Regions from separate parts of the Stenotrophomonas sp. LM091 genome, predicted to be linked through region 1. Evidence: predicted binding sites of a transcription regulator. Region 1 holds the regulator's gene; each other region holds the start of a gene.
The links. Region 1 encodes FliA, which starts transcription of late flagellar genes. Its sites were predicted from a motif close to TAAAGTTTNNCNNNCNNNGGCCGATAA; they were not measured.
Positions count from the first base shown of each region.

Region 2: BIZ42_RS08245 (GGDEF domain-containing protein) is a predicted target of FliA. The motif match lies at 1,852-1,878, and genes of this name have one in related genera.
Region 3: BIZ42_RS04650 (methyl-accepting chemotaxis protein) is a predicted target of FliA. The motif match lies at 1,501-1,527, and genes of this name have one in related genera.

Region 1 is NZ_CP017483.1:4,170,044-4,173,288, reverse strand. It holds gene flhF (flagellar biosynthesis protein FlhF) at 1-617, shown strand, start outside; gene BIZ42_RS18555 (MinD/ParA family protein) at 604-1,491, shown strand; gene BIZ42_RS18550 (RNA polymerase sigma factor FliA) at 1,488-2,234, shown strand; gene cheY (chemotaxis response regulator CheY) at 2,251-2,643, shown strand; gene BIZ42_RS18540 (protein phosphatase CheZ) at 2,643-3,245, shown strand, end outside.
Region 2 is NZ_CP017483.1:1,889,782-1,893,026, reverse strand. It holds gene BIZ42_RS08250 (sigma-70 family RNA polymerase sigma factor) at 1-173, opposite strand, end outside; gene BIZ42_RS08245 (GGDEF domain-containing protein) at 231-1,793, opposite strand; gene BIZ42_RS08240 (NAD-dependent dehydratase) at 1,941-2,579, shown strand; gene BIZ42_RS08235 (tryptophan 2,3-dioxygenase family protein) at 2,651-3,245, shown strand, end outside.
Region 3 is NZ_CP017483.1:1,039,471-1,042,715, forward strand. It holds gene BIZ42_RS04650 (methyl-accepting chemotaxis protein) at 1-1,470, opposite strand, end outside; gene BIZ42_RS04655 (L,D-transpeptidase) at 1,677-2,657, shown strand; gene BIZ42_RS04660 (M23 family metallopeptidase) at 2,662-3,245, shown strand, end outside.

The DNA of each region.
Region 1 (3,245 bases):
TGGTCGGCCCCACCGGCGCCGGCAAGACCACCACCATCGCCAAGCTGGCCTCGCGCTTCGCCGAGGCGCATGCGGCCCGCGATGTCGCCCTGGTCACCACCGATACCGGCCGCATCGGCGCCCGCGAGCAGCTGTACGGCTTCGGCCGGCAGCTTGGCATCGCGGTCCATGAGGCCAGCAGCGGCAGCGATCTGAACCAACTGCTGGAGCGCCTGAAGGACTACAAGCTGGTCCTGATCGACACCGCGGGCCTGGGCCCGCGTGACCGCGCCCTGGCCGCCCAGCTGCAGTGGCTGCGCGCGGCCCAGCAGATCCGCACCCTGCTGGTGCTGCCGGCCAACACCAGCTTCGGCGACATGGACGAGGTGGTCCGCCGCTTCAGCGCCGCCAACCCGCAGGGCGTGGTGCTGAGCAAGCTGGACGAGACCGGCCGCTTCGGCAGCGCCCTGTCGGTGGCCGTGGACCACCGCCTGCCGATCACCTGGGTCACCGATGGCCAGGACGTTCCTGAAGACCTGCACCGTGCCAGTGCGGCCAATCTTGTACTTCGCCTTGAAGATTTGCGCCGCGCGGCCGATATGCCCTGCAACCCGGAGTTGAACCATGCCGTCGCGTGAGTACGCCAAGCTGACCAAGACCTTCCCGTTGTCGGCTACCCGAAGCCAGCCGCTGGGCCCGGTCCGCACCATCGCCGTCACCGGCGGCAAGGGCGGCGTGGGCAAAACGAACGTTTCGGCCAATCTGGCCGTGGCGCTGGCAGACATGGGCAAACGCACGCTGCTGCTGGACGCCGACCTCGGCCTGGCCAACATCGACGTGATCCTGGGCCTGCAGCCGAAGGTGACCCTGGCCGACCTGGTCGCCGGGCGCTGCACGCTGGAAGAAGTGATCATGGAAGGCCCCGGTGGCGTGCTGGTGGTCCCGGCTGCCTCCGGCCGCCGCCACATGGCCGAACTGCAGCCGGCCGAACACGTCGGCCTGGTCAATGTGTTCTCCGAGCTCGAGCGCGAGCTGGACATCATGATCGTGGACACCGCCGCCGGCATCACCGATGGCGTGCTCACCTTCTGCCAGGCCGCGCAGGACACCGTGGTGGTGGTCTGCGACGAGCCGGCCTCGATCACCGATGCCTACGCCCTGATCAAGGTGCTCTCGCGCGAGCGCGGCGTGGACCGGATCCAGGTGGTGGCCAACATGGTCCGCGACCCGAACGAAGGCCGCGTGCTGTACGAGAAGCTATCCCGCGTGTGCGAGAAGTTCCTCGCCGATGTCTCGCTGAACTACCTGGGCTGCGTGCCGCAGGATGACTGGCTGCGCCTGTCGGTGCAGCGCCAGCAGCCGGTGGTGAAGGCCTACCCGTCGAGCCCGGCCGCCCTGGCGCTGACCGAGATCGCGCGCCGCACCGCCCGCTGGCAGGCCCCGACCGAGCCGCGTGGCGGGGTCGAGTTCTTCCTGGAACGCATCCTCAAGCAACGCGGGGTGACGGTATGAAGGGCGCAGCACAATACAAAGAGGTCCAGCGGACCGCGGCCAACGAGTGCATTGCCCAGCACTCGGACCTCGTCCGGCGGATCGCCCACCATCTTGCCGCGCGCCTGCCGGCGAGCGTGGAAGTGGACGACCTGATCCAGGCCGGCATGATGGGCCTGATCGAGGCCTCGCGCAGCTACGACGCCGACCAGGGCGCCTCGTTCGAGACCTACGCCTCGATCCGTATCCGCGGCTCGATGATCGACGAGATCCGCCGGGGCGACTGGGTGCCGCGCTCGGTCCACCGCCGTGCCCGGGATGCCGCCGCCACCATCCGTCGCCTCGAGCAGAGCACCGGCCGCGCCGCCAGCGCCACCGAAGTGGCGGCCGCGATGGACATGCCGCTGCCGGATTACCTGCGGCTGATGGAAGACGCCTCGCGCGGCCAGGTGCTGAGCCTGGAATCGCGGATCGAAGACCAGGGCGAGCTGGACACCGTCGCCCAGGGCGGCCCGACCCCGCAGCAGGTGCTGGAACGCGGCGAGTTCGGGCGCGAGCTGGGCAACGCGATCGGCCTGCTGCCCGAGCGCGAACAGCTGGTCCTGTCGCTGTACTACGAGCAGGAACTGAACCTGAAAGAGATCGGCGCCGTACTGGGTGTGAGCGAATCGCGCGTGTGCCAGATCCATGGCCAGGCCGTGCTGCGCCTGCGGGGCCGGCTGAAGATCTTCGAGGCGGCAGACGCCGGCCTCGAGAACCATTGAAATCGAGGAAAGTGCTTTGAACAAGAACATGCGTATCCTGATCGTCGACGACTTCTCGACCATGCGTCGTATCGTCAAGAACCTGCTGGGCGATCTGGGCTTCACCAATACGGCCGAAGCCGAGGACGGGCATGCCGCGCTGGCGATGTTGCAGAGCCAGCCGTTCGATTTCGTGGTCACCGACTGGAACATGCCGGTGATGACCGGCATCGACCTGCTCAAGGCCGTGCGTGCCGATGCCAAGCTCAAGACCCTGCCGGTGCTGATGGTGACCGCCGAAGCCAAGCGCGAGCAGATCATCGAAGCGGCCCAGGCCGGCGTGAACGGCTACATCATCAAGCCCTTCACCGCACAGACCCTGGAAGAGAAGCTCGGCAAGATCTTCGAACGCCTGGCGGCGAGCGCCTGATGGAGACCCTGAGCGACAAATCCGCGCTGGTGCAGCGCCTGCAGGATGCCCTGGCCGCCCTGGAAAGTGGCGACGAAGCCGGCTGGCGCCGGGAAATCGACGCCCTCGCCGCGCTGCGCACGCAGCCGATGATGGCCGGCCTGAACCGCCTGGCCCGCGAACTCGGCCAGGCCCTGGGCGAGCTGCCCAGCCTGCCCAGCGAAGCCGGCGAACTGGATGACGCCTGCGCGCGCCTGGACCACGTGGTGGCGATGACCGAACAGGCCACCCACCGCACGCTGGACCTGGCCGAGGAATGTCGCTCGCTCACCGAACAGCTGCGCGCCAACGGGTTGACGCCCGACCAGGGCCAACAGCTCGACCGCATCCGTCACAATCTCACCGAAATCGCGCTGACGCAGAGCTACCAGGACCTCACCGGCCAGATCATCCGCCGCGTGGTGGGGATCGTGCGCCGCGTGCATGAAGGTTTCGGTGCGCTCGGCCTGCCGCCGCAGGAAGACGAGAAGAAGCGCGACAACAACGGCCTGGCCGGTCCGGCCGTGAACGGCCTGGATCGCCATGCGGTGTCACAGAACGACGCCGACGACCTGCTCTCGGAC
Region 2 (3,245 bases), 2.0 Mb from region 1:
GCCGGGTCGAACGCCTCGAAGGCCGCCCAGGCCTGCACGCTGATCTCCTGGACCAGATCCAGCCGATCCTCGTGCTGCGGGCAATAGCCGCGCGCCACCTTCAGCACGATGCCGCGGTGCTGCTCCAGCAGCGCGGCGAAGCGTGGGCGCAGATCGGTGTCGGTGGCGGGCAGTGTCATGTCCATACCCGGATGATTCGCGCCGCTGCGCCGAATATCACAGGCGCAGGCTCAGCGCGGTGGCTCGGCCGCCAGTACCCGGTTCTTGCCGACCCGCTTGGCCGCATACAGCGACGCATCGGCGCGCCGCAGCAGCGCCTCGGCCGGCTCGCCCGGTTGCCACTGCGCCAGCCCGGCACTGAAATGCACCGGCACGCGCTGTTCGTCCAGCGGCAGCGGCCGCTGTGCCAATGAGCGCTGCAGCCGCAGCAGGGTGGACATGCTGTCGGCCGCCGGGGTTTCCGGCAGCAGCAGGACGAACTCGTCGCCACCGAGCCGGGCGATGGCATCGCTGCTGCGCAGGTGCAGCTGGCAGACGCTCACCAGGTGGCGGAGTACCGCATCGCCACCGGCATGGCCGTGCAGGGTGTTGGTCTGGTGGAAATCGTCCAGGTCGAGCAGCGCCAGCGCCAGTGGATGGCCGTGGCGTGCGGCGCGCGCCAGCTCGCGCTCCAGCAGCTCGTCCAGACCGCGCCGGTTGAGCGCGCCAGTCAGCGGGTCGGTACGGATCAAGCCGGACACCTCGCGCAGCTCCTGCTCCAGTTCGGCGATGCGCTGTTCGGCCTGTTCCACTTCACGGCGTGCATTGCCCAGGTGGTCGCGCGCCTGCAGCGCCTGGTCCTGCACGCGCCCGGTGTCCTGCAGCACATCCTGCAGCAGCTGGTTGAGGTCGGCGATGCTGCGCGCTTCCTTCAGGGCCAGCGCGTAGCTGCTGATCCGGTCGTGGTACTCGCCGGTGCTCACCGCCATGCCGTCCAGGCGCTCGATGAAGCCACCCATGACGTTCTTCATCGCCGCCTTGGATTCGACGATGCCCTGCTTGAGCAGCCCCTGCTTGTAGATCACCTCGCGCAGGTTGGCGCGCGCCTGTTCGACCGAATCGCGATCCAGCGGGCCGCCGATCAGCGAACGCACCGCATGGACCTGGCCGTGCAGCCAGCTGCTGTCATCCAGCAGCTCGCTGATGTTGTCCAACAGCAGATCGAACAGACTCAGCAGCAGCTCCTGCTGCTCCTGCCAGCCGTCGCTGCGCACGCCGATCTGGTGCGAGAGCTCGCGCAGCCGCTGTTCGATCGGCTGCAGTGGCTGGCCCGGATGCCAGTGGCGCAGTTCACCGGCCAGCTGCACCGGCTCCTCGCGCAGCTCGGGCATGTTCTGCAGCAGGCTGGCCACGGTCACCCCGACGGTGTGCCGCAGCAGCTCGCGCAGGCGAAGGCTGTCAGGCTGGCCGTCGGGCGTTTCCTGCTCGATGGTGCGGATGTACTTGTCGATCAGCTGGCGCATCGCGCGGCCATAGCTCACCCAGTCCGCGCTGCGCTGCGCCGACTGCAGGCGCAGGCCCATGTCGCCCAGCTCGCCGGGCAGGGTGGACATGCCATTGGCGAACGCAGCCAGCAGCGGCTCGGGCGCATCGATGCCGGCGAACAGCCGCTGCAGCATCGCGCTGCTGCCGCCTTTGGGCCCGGGCGCCGGCTCGCTGGCGGTCTCCACCCCGGTGCCCACGCTCTGTCGCCGCGACAGCAGCCGCCCGACGGCGGTGCCGGGGCGGGGGGAAGCGTCGTGCGGGTCCGTCATGCGGCAGGTCCTTGGCAGTGACCGGCGAGGTGCGCCGGGGCGAGGGGAGGTGGCAACAGTATCGGCGCGCGGCACGCCGGCTTGAACGCGGGGCCCGCGACGCCCGATATGCCACGATGGTAGGCAATCTGACCGCAGGAGCGTGCGATGAAGGTGATGCTGGTAGGCGCGACCGGACTGGTCGGGGGCCATGTGCTGCGGCAACTGCTGGACGACCCGCGTTGCGATGCGGTGATCGCCCCGACCCGCCGCGCGCTGGAGACCACGGATGCAGCGCTGCTCAACCCGGTGGTGGACTTCGCGCAGCTGCCGGCCGGGGCCGACTGGTGGGCGGTGGATGCCGTGATCTGTGCGCTTGGCACCACGATCAAACAGGCCGGCAGCAAGGAGGCCTTCGCACGGGTCGACCATGATTTTCCGCTGGCGGTGGCGCGGCTGGCGCGTGACCACGGTGCGCATGCCTTCGCATTGAACTCGGCGATGGGCGCCGACCCGGGCTCGCGGATCTTCTACAACCAGGTCAAAGGGCGGTTGGAGCAGGACCTGCGTGAACTGGGCTACCCCTCGCTGACCCTGGTCCGCCCCGGGCTGATCGGCGGTGAGCGCGCCGAACGGCGTACCGGCGAGCATCTGGCCAGCGTGGTGCTGGGCGTGCTCGGTCCGCTCCTGCCGCGCGCCTGGCGGATCAATCCGGCCGGGAACATCGCCGCCGCGCTGGTCGAGGCGGCGTTGGTGCCCACGCCCGGCGTCAGGATCGTGGGTTCGGCCGATCTGGCGGAGCGGTGAGCCGCTGACGGCCGGATGCGCGGCGACCCGGTCACTGCGCTACCCTTTCAGCCCCTTTAGCGGTCCCTGCCATGTCCGTCGACAAGAACCAACGCGATCTCGAAGCCGGTATCCACACCGATCTGGAGGGGCGGCTGACCTACGGCGGCTACCTGCGCCTGGACCAGCTGCTGTCGGCCCAGCAGCCGCTGTCCAACCCGCCGCACCACGACGAAATGCTGTTCATCATCCAGCACCAGACCTCCGAGCTGTGGCTGAAACTGCTGGCGCACGAACTGCGCGCGGCGATCGGGTTCCTGCAGCGCGACGAGGTCTGGCAGTGCCGCAAGGTGCTGGCGCGCAGCAAGCAGGTGCTGCGCCAGCTGACCGAGCAGTGGTCGGTGCTGGAAACGCTGACGCCTTCGGAGTACATGGGCTTCCGCGATGTGCTGGGCCCGTCCTCGGGCTTCCAGTCGCTGCAGTACCGTTACATCGAGTTCCTGCTGGGCAACAAGAACGCGCAGATGCTGCAGGTGTTCTCGCACGACCCGGCCGGCCAGGCCCAGCTGCAGGAGGTGCTTGATGCCCCCAGCCTGTATGAGGAGTTCCTGCGCTACCTGGCCCGCTTCGGCCACCCGGTCCCGGCCGGCTACCAGGGCCGCGACTGGCAGCAGCCGCACGTGGCCG
Region 3 (3,245 bases), 1.2 Mb from region 1:
GGTCAGCTCTTCCATCGACGCGGCCGCCTCCTCCAGATTGGCGGCCTGCTGCTCGGTGCGGCGCGACAGGTCATTGTGGCCGGCCGCCAGTTCCTGCGCGGCATCGTTGATGCTGCCGGCCGCGCCCTGGATCTGACGCACGATGCCGGTCAACTGCCCGGCGGTCGCCGTGGCATCGTCGCGCATCTGCGCGAAGACACCCTCGTAGTGGCCCTCCATCCGCGCGGTCAGGTCGCCGGTGGAGATCGCGCGCAGCACCTGCGACAGGTCGGCGATGCTGCTCTGTGAGCTGGCCATCATGCCGTTGAGCTGGGCCACCATGGCCCGGAACTGGAACTGGAAGGCCTGCTCGCTGCCGCGCACCGAGAAGTCACCGGCACGCGCGGCGGCGGCCAACGTTTCGATCTGCTGGTTGATCGCCATCAGGCTGTCCTTGACGTTGGCCATGGTGGTGGTCAACACGGCCTTCTCGCCGGGGTAGCTGTCCAGGTCGCGACTGAGGTCGCCGATCGCGTAGCGCTGCATCACCTCGACCATGTGGAACTCGACGGCGACGTGAGAACCGACCAACGCGTTCGTGGCGTGGATCATCCGCCCGAAATCACCGGGGAAGGCCGTCTCATCCATGCGATGGCTGATGGCCCCGGCTTCATGCTGACGCGCCATGTCCAGCTGCGCGGCGATGGCGCCCTGGACGCTCTGCCGAACCGTGGCCATCGCGTTGCCGAGCTGGGTGATCTCATCGCGGCCGCCCAGATCCACGTCGTCGGCCAGATCACCCTTGGCCATCCGGTTGGCCAGACCGACGGCGCGGGCCAGCGGACCGGTCAGGCTGCGGCCGATCAGCACGGAGGCGGCGATGCCGACCACCAGCGCGATCGCCCCCAGCACCAGCAACTGCAGCAGGGTCCGCTCACCCAGCCGGATCGCCTCGGCAGCGGCCTGGCGGCTTTGCTTTTCCTCGTAGACCACGCCATTGCTGAGCGCCTGGTTCCAGCCATTGGCCGCCTGCTGCACGGCGCCGAGGGTGAGCGCCGTGGCACCGGCAACATCGCCCTGCTGCAGCTGTTCGCTCATCTGCTTGTTGAGCGGACGCGCCACCGCGCGGGCCGCCGCGATGGCCTCGCCGATGGTCTTGTCCTCGGGTTGCGTGGGCAGCGCCTGGTAGGCGGCCCAGCTGGCTTCATAGCGCGCGACCAGCGCGGCGATGCGCGCTTCGTCATCGGCCAGACCGTCGCCCTGGCGGATCAGCATCTCCCGGCGCACGACCATCATCTGGTTGTTGGCATCGAGCATGTCCGAGAGCAGCCTCACCTTGGTCACGTTGACCTCGACCACCTGCTGCATCGCGCGCTTCTGCACGGCGCTGCCGGTCGCGCCGGTGGTCACGACGGCCGCCACCAGCAGCAACAACAGGCCAAAACCCATACCTAGACGCCAGACGACACTGACGTTGCGCAGATAATTCATGAGACATCCAAAAACGTGGGGGGTGGGCTGGTATCGGCGCCGGGGCCAGCGGCTTGACCGACTGCCGTGATCACGCTGTGAATGGATTCACCTTAGGCGCGCCGTAGGCGGATTCCCGTACGCCACTCAGCCGCGCGTCAGGGTTTTCACGGCGAGTGCGCACACCGGGCAGGCATGGTGGAAACACGTTCCCGCTGGAGTTGCCGATGTCCCTTCGCCTGCACCGAATCGCCCGCCTCACCGCGCTCGCCCTCGCCTTGGGAGCGTCCTCCGGCTGGGCGGTCGCACAGACGGCACCCGCGCCCACTCCCGCTGACACGGCCACCGCCAAGACACCCGTGGCGACCGGCGTCCGCTCTGATCTGCACGCGCAGGTGTTGCTGGATCGCGCCCATTTCTCGCCGGGGCAGATCGATGGCGAAGTCGGTTCGAACCAGAAACGCGCGGTCTCCGGCTTCCAGGCCGCGCGAGGATTGAAGGTCACCGGCGAACTGGACGATGCGACGTGGAAGGCCCTGCAGCCGGACAGCGCTCCGCCCCTGGTGCGCTATACGCTGACCGCCGAGGACGTTGCCGGCCCGTTCAACCCCGTGCCGAAGGGCCCGGCCGAACAGGCCAAGTTGAAAGCGCTCGGCTTCGGCTCGGTGGAAGAAGCGCTGGGCGAACGCTTCCATGCCTCGCCGGAACTGCTGAAAACCCTCAACCCGGGCGTGGACCTGGGCAAGGCCGGCAGTGTGATCCAGGTACCGAACATCTCCGTCACGCCGCTGGCCAAGGCCAGCAAGCTGGTGATCGACAAATCCGACTCGACGCTGCGCCTGTTCGATGCCGAGGGCAAGGTGTATGCGCAGTTCCCGGTTTCCTCGGGCAGCAAGCATGACCCGCTGCCGATCGGGAAGTGGAAGATCCTGGGCATTTCGCGCGATCCGACCTTCCACTACAACCCCAAGCTGTTCTGGGACGCCAAGGCCGGTGACAGCAAAGCGGTGCTGCCGCCCGGCCCGAACAATCCGGTCGGCGTGGTCTGGATCGATATCTCCAAGCCGCACTACGGCCTGCACGGCACCCCGGAGCCCGGCCACGTTGGCAAGACCGAATCGCACGGCTGCGTGCGCATGACCAACTGGGATGCGCTGCAGGTGGCCGACGCCGTGGATGCCTCCGTGCCGGTCGTGATGCAGGAGTAAGCAGATGAAGATCCTGCGACTGCTGGCGGTGGGCCTGGTCATCGGCGTGGTCGGGTATTGGCTGCTGGGGCCTGGCCCCTCTGCCCGCCTGGGAGCCGCCGAGCCGGCCAAGATAGGCTCGGCCACGAGTTCCACCCGCGCCGCACTCGATGCGCCACCGCCACCTGCTGCCACCCCGGCCCCGACGCCGGTACCGATCCAGACCACGCCCACACCGCCCGCGCCTGACGCGGGCGGTGCCGCACCGGCACCGGAAAACGCGGCCGGGGCCTTGCTGCTCCCGGTGCAGGGCATCGGTGCCGAGCAACTGCAGGACACCTTCACCGATGCACGCAGCGAAGGTCGCGTGCACGATGCGATCGACATCCTTGCGCCAAACGGCACGCCGGTGCTGGCGGTTGCCGATGGGACGGTCGAAAAGTTGTTCGACAGCGTGCGGGGCGGGCTGACCGTGTACCAGTTCGAGCCGAGCGGCCGCTACTGCTACTACTACGCGCACCTGGACCGCTATGCCGACGGTCTGGCCGAGAAGAAGACCATCAAGCGTGGCGAGGTGATCGGCTATGTCGGCAGCACCGGCAATGCCAG